DNA from 2 places in the Sporosarcina sp. FSL K6-3508 genome. Region 2 is predicted to be linked to the other one. Evidence: predicted binding sites of a transcription regulator. Region 2 holds the regulator's gene; the other holds the start of a gene.
The links. Region 2 encodes LexA, which represses DNA repair genes until DNA is damaged. Its sites were predicted from a motif close to CGAACATATGTTCG; they were not measured.

Region 1 (7,652 bases), 1.4 Mb from region 2:
TGCAGAAAATACATGAGGTCATTTCTACACTTCCTTTCATGTTTGGATGTATTGTAGCATATTTTCTGATAGTTAACGAAGGCAGACAGAGCAATTTTATATTTTCTTTGCTAAAATGAAAATGAAGATTGGAGGAACTATAATGGCAATCCTAGAACTAGAACACGTAACAGGCGGTTACACGCGCAAGCCGGTTTTGCACGACCTTTCATTCCAGATAGAAGAAGGGGAATTGGTTGGTTTGATCGGTCTGAACGGCGCGGGCAAAAGTACAACAATCAAACATATTATCGGTGTGATGAATCCTCTACAAGGTCAAATCAAAATTGACGGAGCAACATTTAGCGATAAAGCACATTATCGGCAGTCATTCAGCTATATTCCCGAAACGCCGGTTCTATACGAAGAGCTCACTTTACAGGAGCATCTTGAGCTGACTGCGATGGCGTATGGATTGGACAAGCAACAATTTGAAATACGTACGGAACAGTTATTAAAGGAATTTCGAATGGAGCAACGTTTGAAATGGTTTCCTGCCCACTTTTCTAAAGGTATGCGGCAAAAGGTCATGATCATGTGTGCCTTCTTAGTGGAGCCGAAACTATATATCATCGATGAGCCATTTGTCGGTTTAGACCCGCTGGCGATTCGAGCGTTGCTAGATCAAATTATTGAGCGCAAAAAAGCGGGTGCATCCATTTTGATGTCCACACATGTCCTTGCGACAGCGGAAAAATATTGCGACCGAATCATCTTGCTCCATGAAGGCCGAGTCCGGGCGAACGGTACAATGGACGATTTGCGTAAAGCGTTCGGGCGCCCCAATGCAACGTTGGATGATTTATATATTGCGATGACCGAGGAATCTGATTATGAACAGCATGCATGATATTTGGGGACAGCGATTCTTTCATTATGTCAATGAATTGCAGAAATATATGCGCTATGTATTCACCGGACACCTTGCAATCGTCTTCATGTTTGCAATCGGAGCGGGCGGATATGCCTACAGCGAATGGTTGAAAGAAGTGCCGGTCAGTTTTCCATCTGCATTGATCGTATCCTTCATTATCGCATTGATCTTAATGAAATCTGCACCCACGACATTGCTGAAGCCTGCTGATATCGTCTATTTCTTGCCGTTAGAACATCAATTGCCAGGTTACATGAAACGCTCACTGTCATGGTCTACATTTTCGCAGTTACCTCTGCCGCTCATTGCTGTGGTCGTGTCTCTTCCTTTATTGAAAGCTACGGAAGTGGGGACAGGTATTGACTATATACTAGCTGTGTTATTGATTATTGCATTGAAAGGGCTATTTGTTGGTACAGAATACAATGTTCGAATTGCCAACAATGAATTTGTCTGGCCAGATCGTATGATTCGCTTCGTGTTGGCGTTTTTGGCGATTTATTTCGGATTGACTTGGAGTCCCATTGCGTTCATCGCAGGCATCTTAGTGGCGATCCTCTATACAAAGTGGTGGGAAAAACAAGCTGTTCAAAAGCCATTTCCATATGAGCAGTTCATAGAGTTGGAACAAAATCGAATGATGCGTTTTTATCGATTTGCCAATTACTTCACGGAAGTACCGCATCTAGTCGGTTCCGTCAGTAAACGGAATTGGCTAAAGTTCGCAATGAAAAGTGCGAGATTCGAACGCCGAAATGTACAAGCTTATCTTGTCGGGCGCACGTTCATCCGGACCGACGACACATTCTGGCTATGGCTTAGGCTGACTGTATTGTCGGCGCTTGGTGCATTTCTGATTCCTATACCTATCGTCTCTTTCATCTTCGTCGGTGCATTAGCATTCGCGACAGCGGTACAACTAATCTTGGCGCTTGAAGGCGGAGTTGAGTTTACGATGGATCAGCTTTTCCCGGAAGAAGAGGAAAGGTCCCAGAGTAAGGCTGTTCGCGCGCTTGTAAGAAAGTTAATCATGCTGCAAGCCATCCTCCTCCTGTTGGCAGCATTGCCATTGTACGGATTAAGTCTGATTCCGGTCCTTATTGCAGTAGTTGCAGTTATAATCGGTGAGGCTACTATTCGTTTGACGAAAGAGCAGGAAGTAGAAATTTAGTTTATGCTGCTAGGTTAGAAAAGGTGCAAGGCACAGTGTGTGTGGCGGGAGTATGGTCACTGAAAACACTTCGGCGCTTGCGGATGGCTCCCGCAATGAGCCAGTCAGGAAGATCGCCTGTCTGTCTCATCGCTCCGCCTACCGCTTGTAAGGCGCCTGCGTTTAGTAAGCGAAAGCACTGGGTATCTAATTGTATATTGTCCTCCGACTAAGAAGCCGGATTCTGAGGCTATCTCAATTTTAAACACTACACTCATTATTTTGACGATTCTAGCGAAGCCGCAACTGCGGGGTCGGCCGTAGCCATGAGACAGCTAGCGTTCTTTGCTAGTTGGCTCTTGGCGGGAGGCAATCCCCCAGCGGCGAAGCGGTGCCAAAGCACAACGCATAACACATACTCTGTCCCGAACCCATTGTCAGTCGAGCGACGAGAAAAAAATAAATGTCAGCTGTGAATTCGCCATTCAAAAATGGTGCAGTCGAATTGTCGGTCTAGTAGCTTCGTTATAAGTCACCTTCATAGAGTTGAATTATCTGAATATATATACCTAGTAAATTGTTAACTGACTATATAGAAATCATTCAAAAGTTCGAATAGTTCATAATGTGGTTGCAATTCTGGTTTATTTGCATATATAATTACTAAAAGGTATCAGGGGTGAGAGAGATGAACAATAACAACTCATATGCTGAATTTTTAAAAGCCGTAGGGAACAACAGCACTTCTCTCCAGGCAGAAAAGCTGCTGAATGAAATTTATTGGGATCTGTTTCTGCAACACATTCACTGGGAACAAACGCAAGCCCGCATTATGAACCTGATCGATGACGCGTTGGATCGTCGCGATGAAGAAGCATTTGAAATGTATACACAACAACTCCAAGAGTTCACTCAAGAACAAGGATATGAATATCAGCCTAAATAACATAAGACAGAGCTGTCCGGAAAGTCATCTTTATCTGACCTTTCGAACAGCTCTTTTTGTATGAAGATAATTAATTATCCTCTTATGTATATTTCATGTGCGGTATATGGCTAGTCTGAAGAGGTGCAGCTTAACTAGCATGCATTCACAAAAAAATGAAACGGTCAGGCCGCGCCTTGATGCGTCCGTCTGTTTTATTTGCTTCGTTATTCCTTCTCGACAAGAGTTTCTTTAACGACTTAAAGGGTACAATAAAATACATACATAGTTAGCTTAAAACGTACGTTCGTTATTTCTTTAGAAAAAACTGTAGCTGTGGTAAAATAGATGGACTAGGTGTTTTAGAATAGGAGTGGAACCTTTTGAACGAAACATTTCAATTGCAAGCCCCATATACACCTCAAGGAGATCAGCCGTCAGCGATCGCGAGCCTTGTTGGTGGTATAAAAGAAGGCAAAAAGCATCAAACGCTGTTAGGTGCAACGGGGACCGGGAAAACTTTCACCGTATCCAACGTCCTAACCGAAATCAATAAACCAACACTGGTCATTGCCCATAATAAAACATTGGCTGGCCAATTATATAGTGAATTTAAAGAGTTTTTTCCTGACAATGCTGTCGAGTATTTTGTCAGCTTCTATGACTTTTATCAGCCGGAAGCGTACGTACCGCAGACGGATACGTATATTGAGAAAGATTCCTCTATCAATGATGAAATTGATAAACTGCGGCACTCTGCGACCAGTTCCTTATTTGAACGTAATGATGTGCTGATTGTCGCATCCGTATCTTGTATCTACGGTCTCGGTTCTCCTGAAGAGTATAACGAGATGGTTCTGTCACTGCGAAGAGACATGGAAATTCCGCGCAATGAATTATTGCGCAAACTGGTAGACATTCAATATGAGCGCAATGACATCAACTTTACCCGCGGAACATTCCGAGTCAGAGGAGATGTAGTGGAAGTATTTCCGGTTTCACGCGACGAACGCTGTATTCGTCTTGAATTCTTCGGGGATGAAATTGAACGCATTCGGGAAGTAGACGCCTTGACAGGTGAAGTGATTGGCGATCGGGATCATGTAGCGATCTTCCCAGGTTCCCACTTCGTAACGCGGGAAGCGAAATTGTTGAAGGCGATCGAAAATATAGAAATTGAATTGGAGCAACAACTCAAATATTTACGTGAGAACGATAAATTGCTGGAAGCGCAACGATTGGAGCAACGGACACGCTATGATTTGGAAATGATGCGTGAAATGGGTTTTTGTTCGGGTATCGAAAACTACTCAAGACATCTGACGTTACGAGAGGCGGGAGCGACACCGTATACGCTGCTCGATTATTTTCCTGATGATTTCTTGATAGTAGTCGATGAAAGCCACGTGTCGCTGCCGCAAATCCGAGGCATGTACAATGGCGACCAAGCTCGTAAGAAGGTATTGGTAGAACACGGTTTCCGTTTACCGTCCGCTCTTGATAACCGTCCGTTGATGTTCGAGGAATTTGAGAAGCATATCAGTCAGGCGATGTATATTTCCGCTACGCCGGGTCCTTATGAAATTGAGCATACAGATAAGATGATTGAGCAGATCATCCGTCCGACGGGTCTGCTTGATCCGATCATCGAAGTGCGTCCGATTGAGGGGCAGATCGATGATTTATTGGATGAAATTCAGTTGCGCATTGAACGTGATGAACGCGTATTGATTACGACACTGACGAAGAAAATGTCGGAGGATCTGACGGATTACTTGAAGGATATCGGTATAAAGGTGCAGTACCTTCATTCGGAAGTGAAGACGCTTGAACGTACTGAAATCATACGAGAATTGCGTCTTGGCACATACGATGTACTGATTGGTATCAACTTGCTGCGGGAAGGGATCGACATACCGGAAGTTTCGTTAGTGGCTATTTTGGATGCCGACAAAGAAGGATTCCTGCGCTCTGAACGTGCTCTAATCCAGACGATTGGGCGGGCGGCGCGTAATTCTGAAGGACGCGTAATTATGTACGCAGACAAAATGACGGATTCAATGGAAAAAGCGATTGGGGAAACAGAACGACGCCGGGAAATACAGCTTACGTACAATAAAGAGCATGGCATTACACCACAAACAATTATAAAGCCGATACGCGAAGTAATCCGTGCGACTCAAGTGGCGGAAGAAACGGAATCTTACTTACAGCGCAGAATAGAAGGCAAGAAACTGTCTAAGGAGGAAAGAGGCTTGCTGCTCGTAAAATTGGAAAAAGAGATGAAGGACGCAGCAAAGGCTTTGGACTTCGAAAGAGCAGCCGAGTTACGGGACAGTATTATAGAACTGAAGGCAGAAAGGTAGAGGCTGGATGAAAAATAAAGAACTAGTGATCCAAGGTGCAAGAGCGCATAATTTAAAAGATATTACCGTTAAAATCCCTCGTGATCAGTTAGTAGTCATCACTGGATTATCGGGTTCCGGTAAGTCTTCGCTTGCTTTTGATACGATCTACGCAGAAGGGCAGCGGCGTTATGTGGAATCCTTGTCTGCATACGCCCGGCAATTCCTAGGGCAAATGGACAAACCTGACGTCGATTCTATAGAGGGACTGTCTCCTGCTATTTCGATCGATCAAAAGACGACTAGCCGAAATCCTCGTTCGACGGTCGGTACAGTTACTGAAATTTACGACTATTTACGTTTGCTCTATGCAAGGGTAGGAAAGCCTGTCTGTCCATTGCACGGCACGGAAATTTCCACGCAAACCGTCGAGCAAATGGTCGATCGGGTAATGGTACTGCCGGAACGAACGCGCATTCAAGTCCTTGCTCCAATCGTTTCGGAGCGAAAAGGAACGCATGCGAAATTAATTGAAGACATTAAAAAACAAGGGTATGTCCGAGTGCGGGTCAACGGAGAAACCATGGATCTAGATGATAATATCGAATTAAATAAAAACAAAAAACATACGATTGAAATTGTCATTGACCGAATTGTCATAAAAGAGGGCATTGAAACACGTCTTAGTGACTCGCTGGAATCGGCATTACGTCTTGCTGACGGAAATGTCATCGTAGATGTAATTGGCGAAGAAGAGTTGTTTTTCAGTGAGCATCACGCGTGTCCGATTTGCGGTTTTTCCATTGGTGAGCTGGAGCCGCGTATGTTTTCATTCAACAGTCCATTTGGTGCTTGTCCAGAATGTGATGGATTAGGCATGAAACTGGAAGTGGACCCCGACTTGATCATTCCCAATAAGGAACTGACGTTGAAAGAGCATGCGATTGCTCCTTGGGAACCGACAAGTTCACAATACTATCCGGAATTGCTGAAAACCGTTGCGAAGCATCATGGTATTGCCATGGATGTGCCGGTCGGTGAGCTGGCGGATGAAGACCTGGAAAAACTCTTGAAAGGTTCTAACAAAGAGAAAATCCACTTCCGTTATACAAATGAATTCGGCAGTACCCGCGACAGCAATATTTATTTTGAAGGAGTCTTACGCAATGTTGAGCGGCGTTATCATGAGACGTCGTCCGATTACATTCGTGAGCAGATGGGAAAATATATGACGGAGCGGCCATGTCCTGCTTGTCTCGGCTATCGCTTGAAGCCTGAATCGCTTGCTGTATTGATTGACGGTCAGCATATCGGTCTAATCACGGAACGTTCTATTGTAGATACCGTGAGTTTTTTCAACCAGCTTCAGCTATCAGAAAAAGACGCACAAATTGCCGATATGATTCTGCGTGAGATCCAAGAGCGATTAGGTTTTCTAATTAACGTTGGCTTGGATTATTTGAACTTATCACGCTCTGCAGGCACATTATCCGGTGGTGAAGCACAGCGGATTCGCCTCGCAACTCAAATTGGTTCCCGTCTGACAGGTGTCCTCTATATCTTGGACGAGCCATCCATCGGTTTGCATCAGAGGGATAATGACCGGCTTATCTCCACCTTGCAAAATATGCGAGATATCGGCAATACATTAATCGTTGTCGAGCATGATGAGGACACGATGATGGCTGCCGATTACTTAATCGATATCGGTCCTGGAGCCGGTGTAGCAGGCGGAGAAATTGTGGCAGCCGGGACACCTGCTAAAGTCATGAAAAACAAAAAATCACTGACTGGAAAATATCTAAGCGGTGAATTATTTATTCCGCTGCCTATAAAGCGCAGACCTAGGGATGAACGCAGTATTGTCATTAAAGGAGCGGCTGAAAACAATCTAAAACATTTGGATGTTGAGTTCCCTTTAGGCCAGTTCATCGCTGTTACGGGTGTCTCGGGTTCAGGTAAAAGTACGCTCGTAAATGAAATCCTGCATAAGACATTGGCTCAGAAATTGAACCGTTCAAAACAAAAGCCGGGAAAATTTGACGAAATCAGCGGAATTGAACATCTCGAGAAGGTCATTGATATTGATCAGTCACCGATCGGACGTACTCCGCGGTCCAATCCGGCAACATATACAGGAGTATTCGATGATATACGAGATGTCTTTGCAATGACCAATGAAGCGAAAGTGCGCGGATATAAAAAAGGGCGATTCAGCTTCAATGTCAAAGGCGGTCGTTGTGAAGCTTGTCGCGGAGATGGAATTATTAAAATCGAAATGCACTTTTTGCCGGATGTCTATGTACCATGTGAAGTGTG
Region 2 (7,652 bases):
TGTTTTCAACTATTGAAAGAGCAGACAGTATTGAGGATTTAAAAAGATTTTCATTTGATCTGTTAATAGTAGGTGGCGGAATAACAGGTGCGGGGATTGCGCTTGATGCAGCGACTAGGGGATTTTCAGTTGCTCTCATTGATATGCAAGATTTCGCGGCGGGAACATCCAGCCGTTCGACGAAATTAATTCATGGCGGTTTGCGTTACTTAAAACAGTTGGATGTCAAAATAGTCGCGGAAACTGGGAGGGAACGTGAAATCGTCTATCGGAATTCACGGAACATCACGAAGCCGAGACCGATGCTGTTGCCGATTTATAAAGATGGTACATTTGGCAAATACTCTACCTCAGCCGGGCTGTTGGCATATGATCTTTTGGCTGGTGTAAAACATGCGGAACGCCGTGAAATGTTGAATAATGAAGAGACGCTGGAGCTGGAACCGCTACTTAAGAAAGAGCGGTTACAAGGTGGCGGGCACTATGTGGAATACCAGACAGACGATGCGCGTCTGACAATCGAAGTTTTGAAAAAGGCTGCGGAATATGGAGCGCTTTGTGTTAATTATACAAAATGCGAGCAGTTTAATTTTGAAAAAGATGATGTTGTCGGTGCGGTGCTGAAAGATCAAATATCGGGTGAAAAATTTTCGGTTGCCGCGTCTATGGTCATCAATGCAACCGGTCCGTGGGTGGACGATCTGCAGCAAAAAATCAGCAGCAAACCGAAAAAACAGCTTCATATCTCAAAAGGTGTCCATATTGTAGTAGACCAATCTGTATTTCCTTTACAGCAAGCGATCTATTTTGATCATTCGGATGGTCGAATGCTTTTCGCGATTCCAAGGGGAAATAAAACGTATGTCGGTACGACGGATACATTTTATTCAGCGAACAAACAGCATCCAACAGCTACAGAAGAAGATATTCAATACATCATTGGAGCAGTTAATGAAGTCTTTCCTAGCGTGCAATTAACGCGTAGGGCTGTCGAGTCAACTTGGGCAGGATTACGTCCATTAATTGCGCAAGAAGGAAAGGATGCTTCAGAAATTTCAAGACGCGATGAAATATGGGAAATGGTTCCGGGGTTACTGACAATTGCTGGAGGGAAGCTGACGGGATACCGTCAAATGGCAGAAGTCGTCGTCGATAGGGTTTCTGAAAAACTGAAGCATCCTAATATTCTACCGTGTCAAACGAAAAAAATTGCCGTCTCAGGAAGTGATTTTGTGGACGATCAATCACTGCAACACTATATCGATGAGCAATCGGTGAGTGCACCACACTACGGTTTAACTGTACAGCAAGGTGCTCGGATTGCTTCATTTTATGGGAGAAATAGTGATAAAGTATTTCAGTTTGCCCACTCTATTTCTGCGGAAACGAATAGCTTGCCAATTAGTTTGCGGGCAGAAATTCTATATGGCATTCATTATGAAATGGTCACATCACCAAGTGACTTCTTTATTCGCCGAAAAGGCGATTTGTATTTCCAAATCGATGTCGTGGAGACTTTTGCGGAGCAAGTAACCGACTATATGGCAAATTTGCTGCATTACACGGATAATGAGAAAACGGTATATGTAAATGATCTGATGAATGCAATTGCGGAAGCGAAAGGAAGTGGCGCTAATTGGAAGAGTATTGGATAGAGGCGAGAGACGGGACAAAACTGTATAGTAGCTTCCATAAGTCTGCTGAATCCGGAAAAGCACGTGTACATCTTATACATGGAATTGCAGAGCACAGCGGACGATATGGAGAGTTCATTAATTATTTAGTAGAACAGGGCTATGTTGTGGTGATACATGATCAAAGAGGCCACGGCAAAACAGCTGGAGAAAATAAGCTGCCATACGGTGATCTTGGCGATCAAGTCTCTTTTGATCATTTAATTGATGATGTGTTTGAAGTCATCCAGTTTTATCAGCACGAATATCCCGACCTTCCAGTAGTTCTTTTTGGACATAGTATGGGGTCATTTGTAGCCAGACGTTTTATTCAGTTGTATGGAAATGTAGTGGATAAAGTGATCTTATCCGGAACTGGAAGTAATTCGAAAATCATCAGTTACGCCGGAAAACTGCTGGCTGAGTGGAGAGAAGATCATTTGCCGAATAAACAACCGGATGAATTCTTGAATCAATTGGTTTTCGGCAACTTTTCGAAACCATTCGCTGAAGACGGTTCATCATTTGCTTGGTTATCAAGGGATCGTGAAACAGTCAGAGGATATGAACAGGATGAGGCTTGTGGTTTTGTTCCCACTTCACAATTGTTTCGCGTTTTATTGGAAGGTTTGAATACAATTGAAGATCAAGAATCCGTACGAAATATCCCGAAGGAGCTGCCGATTTTATTGGTATCCGGTACAGACGATCCAGTAGGTGATCGAGCGAAAGGTGTTTGGAAAGTGGCAAAGCAGTTCAACGAGGCGGGGCTGCAATACGTGACTGTTCAGCTATATGAAGGCGGACGCCACGAAATGCTTCAGGAAACGAATCGCCTTGAAGTATTCCAGAATATAATTGGATGGATGAAACACTATGAATGAATCAATTGACGTAATTGCAGTGGTAGGCCCGACCGCATCCGGTAAAACTGCATTGAGTACAGCTCTTGCGCTTGCTCTTAATGGAGAAATCATCAATGGCGATGCGATGCAAGTCTATAAAGAATTAAATATCGGAACCGCAAAGATCCACCCTTCTGAAATGAGAGGAGTACCACATCATTTTTTTGATGTGAAAGAACCGACAGAAAGTTTTTCCGTAGCGGAATACCAAGAAGCCGTTAGAGAGTGGATTGCGGATATCCAGTCACGAGGAAAATTGCCAATTATCGTAGGTGGCAGCGGAATGTATATACAAGCAGTCTTATTTGATTATCGTTTCACGGAGCAGGCAGCCGATCCAGTAATTCGTCAAAGGTTGGAAGAGGAATTGGAATCGTCCGGGTCAGATGATTTATATGCCAGGCTGCGAATGTTGGATCCGAAAAGTGCAGAAAGTATCCATCCGAATAATCATCGACGATTAATTCGTGCGCTTGAAATAGTGGAGGTCACTGGCCGAACAAAGCAAGAGCACGAACAGCAACAGGGAAATCAGCCAATGTACCGTGAGTTGCTGATCGGGTTGGATTTACCTCGAGAACAGTTATACGAACGGATTGACCGACGCGTTGACTTGATGGTGGAGGCGGGATTGTATGCGGAAGTCCATGCTTTATGGGAGCGCGGAATCAGGGATACACAAGCGGTTCAGGCGATCGGTTATAAAGAGTTGATCGCGCATTTTAATGGACAGCTAACGAAGGAACAGGCGATTGAAGCCGTCAAAAAAAACACTCGGAACTATGCTAAAAGGCAATTGACATACTTCCGCAATAAATTACCTATCCAATGGGTCGAAGCGAATCAATCGAATGATGAAATTTTCAGAAGAACCTCTAAAATAATAGAGGATTTTCAGAAGTGAGTATGGAATAACTAGATAACAGAGACAGGGAGGCAATTGAATGGCACAAGGAAATATGCAAGATACGTTTTTGAATGCATTACGCAAGAACAATACATTCGTTACAATTTTTTTGTTAAACGGTTTTCAACTGAAAGGCCTTATTAAATCCTATGATAATTATACGGTCTTACTTGAATCGGAAGGCAAGCAGCAGCTCATTTACAAACATGCAATTTCAACATTTGCTCCTGCGAAACCCGTAATTTTAAAAGATGAACAATAAACAGGCGCTTGCCTGTTTTTTTGTGGTCTTTAGTAGGTCAACTGCAGTCCTTCTGTTAAACTAGATGATGAACAAATTGAAAAGAGGTACTACAAATGCAAATAGCACCAATTAATGATGAATTACTCATGAAATCTCAAGAAGCAGAGCAGTTGATTGCACCGTATGTAAAGGAAGTAGAAGACATTGCGTTCTACAATCAACGAAAGGTTCTTCAGGCTTTCAAGCAAAACCGTGTCAGTGATTTTCATTTATCTGGATCAACGGGCTATGGGTATGACGATAGCGGCCGTGACGTACTGGAACAGGTATACTCAGATGTCTTCGGCGCTGAAGACTGTCTGGTCAGGAATCAAATCATCTCTGGGACCCATGCGATCACGATCAGTTTATTCGGGATTCTGCGTCCGGGCGATGAGTTAATTTATATTACGGGTAAGCCTTATGACACGTTGGATTCCATCGTGTCAGGAAACGGAAAAGATACTGGATCACTGGAAGATTATCAAATTTCCTATCAGCATATTGACTTGCTGGAAGGCGGTGCTGTTGACTATGTCAAGGCTAAACAAGCAATTTCATCAAAAACCAAAGTGGTTGCGATTCAGCGCTCAAAAGGCTATTCGAGCAATCCATCCTTCCGTATACATGAAATAGAAGAAATCATCAAGGAAATCCGCAAAATAAAAGAAGACGTCGTGATATTTGTAGACAACTGCTACGGTGAATTCGTCGAGAAACAGGAACCGACTGAAGTAGGGGCGGATCTGATGGCGGGTTCACTAATAAAAAATCCAGGCGGCGGACTAGCTAGAACGGGCGGCTATATTGCAGGCAGGAAAGAACTCGTTGAAAAATGTGCATATCGCATGACATCACCGGGACTAGGGGCAGAAGCAGGGGCTTCATTGGATACGCTGTTGGAAATGTATCAAGGTTTCTTTTTAGCGCCGCACGTAGTCAGCCAGGCCGTTAAAGGAGCTTTGTTTACAGCTGCATTTTTCGAGCAGTTTGGAATGGATACTACACCGCATTATAGTGAACGGAGAACTGATCTCATTCAATCTGTCAACTTCTCATCAGCAGAACAAATGATCAAGTTTTGTCAGATGATCCAGGATAACTCACCGATCAATGCGCACTATGCTCCTGAACCATCTTATATGCCCGGCTATTCGGATGATGTCATCATGGCTGCAGGCACATTTATACAAGGCTCCAGTATTGAGCTGACAGCTGACGGTCCGATTCGACCTCCTTACACCGCTTACATTCAAGGCGGTTTAACGTATGAGCATGTAAAAACAGCTGTACTCACTTCCATGGAGCAATTATTAGAGCGAAAATTAATCTAAAGAAAAAAGTGTATCAAGAACCTATAGGGGTTCTTGATACACTTTTTTTAATGGATCATTCGGTAAACACCGACGACTTTACCAAGTATGGACACATGATTCACGATAATAGGATCCATGGAAGAATTTTCAGGCTGTAAGCGGAAGTAATCTTTCTCTTTAAAAAAACGTTTTACAGTAGCTTCATCTTCCTCTGTCATCGCCACCACGATTTCTCCATTGGAAGCTGTATGTGTTTGTCTGACGATGACACGGTCGCCATTCAAAATACCTGCCTCGATCATACTGTCACCGACGATTTCCAACATGAAGATCTCATCATCTGAAGAACCGAACGTATCTGGTAATGGAAAATATTCTTCAATATTTTCTACAGTTGTAATCGGAGTCCCTGCTGTAACTTTACCGATCAAAGGAACATGCATGACGCCGCTCTTTAATTCGTCTAGTCCTTCCGGGTCTAAGACTTCTATTGCACGCGGCTTAGTAGGGTCCCGGCGAATAAACCCCTTGTTTTCCAATCGAGATAAGTGACCATGTACAGTGGAGCTAGATGCCAGTCCTACTGCTTCCCCGATTTCACGCACGGATGGCGGATATCCTTTTAGCCGTACTTCATCTTTAATAAAAGCTAATATTTCTTCTTGTCTTTTAGATATTTTCTTCAATCTATTCACCTCTTCAAATTGTTTACTAATAAATAGAGATACAGCTCAAGTATTTTGAATATAGTATAACATGTGTTCGATTAGTAATCAAACAAAGGTTCGAATTCTGCTTGACAGCCAATCGTACGTTCTCTTATAATAGAGAACAAGCATTCCGAACGTGCATTCTAAAAAGTAGACTACTAGGGGGATTTATCATGAAATTTCTTAAAGAAAATTATTACTTTATCGTACTATTAATCGTTTTTCTTAGTGTTGCAGCTTATCAATTGGACAAACTGTCTGAAGAAGATAATTATCTAGAAATTGTCATCAATGACGGGGACACATTATGGGGGCTTGCAACCAACTATTCAGATGGAACACCTGCGCACCATTGGATTGAACAAGTTAAATCATTAAATGAATTGCAGACTGATCAAATTAATTCGGGTGAATTATTACGCCTTCCTGTTAAAATGAACCCACAAGCTGAACATCGTGTGGCTGAGATGGGGGAGGAAGCGGATGAATAAAAAAAAGTGTGTAATTTATTGTCGGGTCAGTACCGAAAAGGAGAGTCAAGAACAATCCATTGTCAGACAGCAGGAAGAGCTGGAAATATTGGCGGCAGAAATGTTTTATGGATGTGTAGGTATATTCACTGATCGCCAGAGCGGTTATGATATGGACCGTGAAGGTCTGTTGAATTTATTGGATCGTATACAAGCAGAACCAATCGATGCTGTCTTTATTCAAGATGAGACAAGATTAGGAAGAGGCAATGCGAGGGTGGCCATCCTGCATGTCATTGCTAAATCGAACACAGCTGTTATTTCAAACCATACAAATGGAGCACTGGAGTTAAATGAAATGGATACGATGCTGCTGGAGATTTTAGCGATTGTAGAAGAATACCAACGGAAACTCCATAATGCCAAAATACGAAGAGGAATGAAAAGAGCGGTTCAAAGAGGTTACGACCCTTCCCGTAACTTGCATAATATCGACCGGGGCCCAGGAAGAGAACGACTCGAATTGCCTATTGAAGAAATTGTCGCGTTGCGCAACAAAGGAATGACATTCGATGAGATTTCGAGAGTATTGAACGGACTTGGCCATTCGGTTAGCAAAGCAACTGTCCATAGAAGATATAAAGAGTTTCAAGAGCAGGAACACTAATCGTTTGCACTTTTCCTTCAGGTTGTTTACATTTTAGTAAATGAAGAAATTTTGGAGGGTGTAAAGATGTTATCTGAAAAAAAGATTAAGCGTATTAATGAGTTGGCAAATAAATCCAAGACTACAGGGTTATCTATTGAAGAGGCAAAAGAACAAACTCAATTGCGTAAAGAATACTTGGAAACTTTCCGTTCAAGCATGCGTGAAACAATTGAATCTGTAAAAGTGATCGACGCAGAAGGAAATGATGTAACTCCTGAAAAGGTTAAGGAAGCAAGAGAGAACCAAAAGCCGTTAAATTAAGTCTCAACTGCTGATTAATATTGTAATTCATTAAGTAATTGACTACACTATAGAAGGAATACTTATAAAAATAATCAGATGAGACAGGACGGAAAGGATGTACAGAATGACCGGAAAAATCGATCAACTGGCAATAACAACAATCCGAACATTATCAATCGATGCGATTGAAAAAGCAAATTCAGGTCACCCGGGATTACCGATGGGTGCGGCTCCAATGGCTTATACCTTATGGACAAAGTTTTTACACCATAATCCAACAAATCCGCAATGGTTTAACCGAGATCGCTTTGTGCTATCTGCTGGTCACGGCTCTATGCTGTTGTATAGTTTACTGCATTTAAGTGGCTATGGCTTAACGATTAATGACATTAAGAATTTCAGACAATGGGATTCTAAAACACCTGGACATCCAGAA

Region 1: uvrB (excinuclease ABC subunit UvrB) is a predicted target of LexA. The motif match lies at 3,285-3,298, and genes of this name have one in related genera.

Annotation. Positions count from the first base shown of each region.
Region 1 is NZ_CP152016.1:2,692,402-2,700,053, reverse strand. Features, by position in the region: gene MKX97_RS13400 (HIT family protein) at 1-22, opposite strand, end outside; gene MKX97_RS13395 (ABC transporter ATP-binding protein) at 143-889, shown strand; gene MKX97_RS13390 (ABC transporter permease) at 873-2,084, shown strand; gene MKX97_RS13385 (IDEAL domain-containing protein) at 2,752-3,009, shown strand; gene uvrB (excinuclease ABC subunit UvrB) at 3,372-5,354, shown strand; gene uvrA (excinuclease ABC subunit UvrA) at 5,362-7,652, shown strand, end outside.
Region 2 is NZ_CP152016.1:1,314,016-1,321,667, forward strand. Features, by position in the region: gene MKX97_RS06095 (glycerol-3-phosphate dehydrogenase/oxidase) at 1-1,655, shown strand, start outside; gene MKX97_RS06100 (lysophospholipase) at 1,637-2,557, shown strand; gene miaA (tRNA (adenosine(37)-N6)-dimethylallyltransferase MiaA) at 2,550-3,482, shown strand; gene hfq (RNA chaperone Hfq) at 3,523-3,747, shown strand; gene MKX97_RS06115 (aminotransferase class I/II-fold pyridoxal phosphate-dependent enzyme) at 3,843-5,102, shown strand; gene lexA (transcriptional repressor LexA) at 5,150-5,770, opposite strand; gene MKX97_RS06125 (LysM peptidoglycan-binding domain-containing protein) at 5,968-6,285, shown strand; gene MKX97_RS06130 (recombinase family protein) at 6,278-6,931, shown strand; gene MKX97_RS06135 (DUF896 domain-containing protein) at 6,998-7,234, shown strand; gene tkt (transketolase) at 7,341-7,652, shown strand, end outside.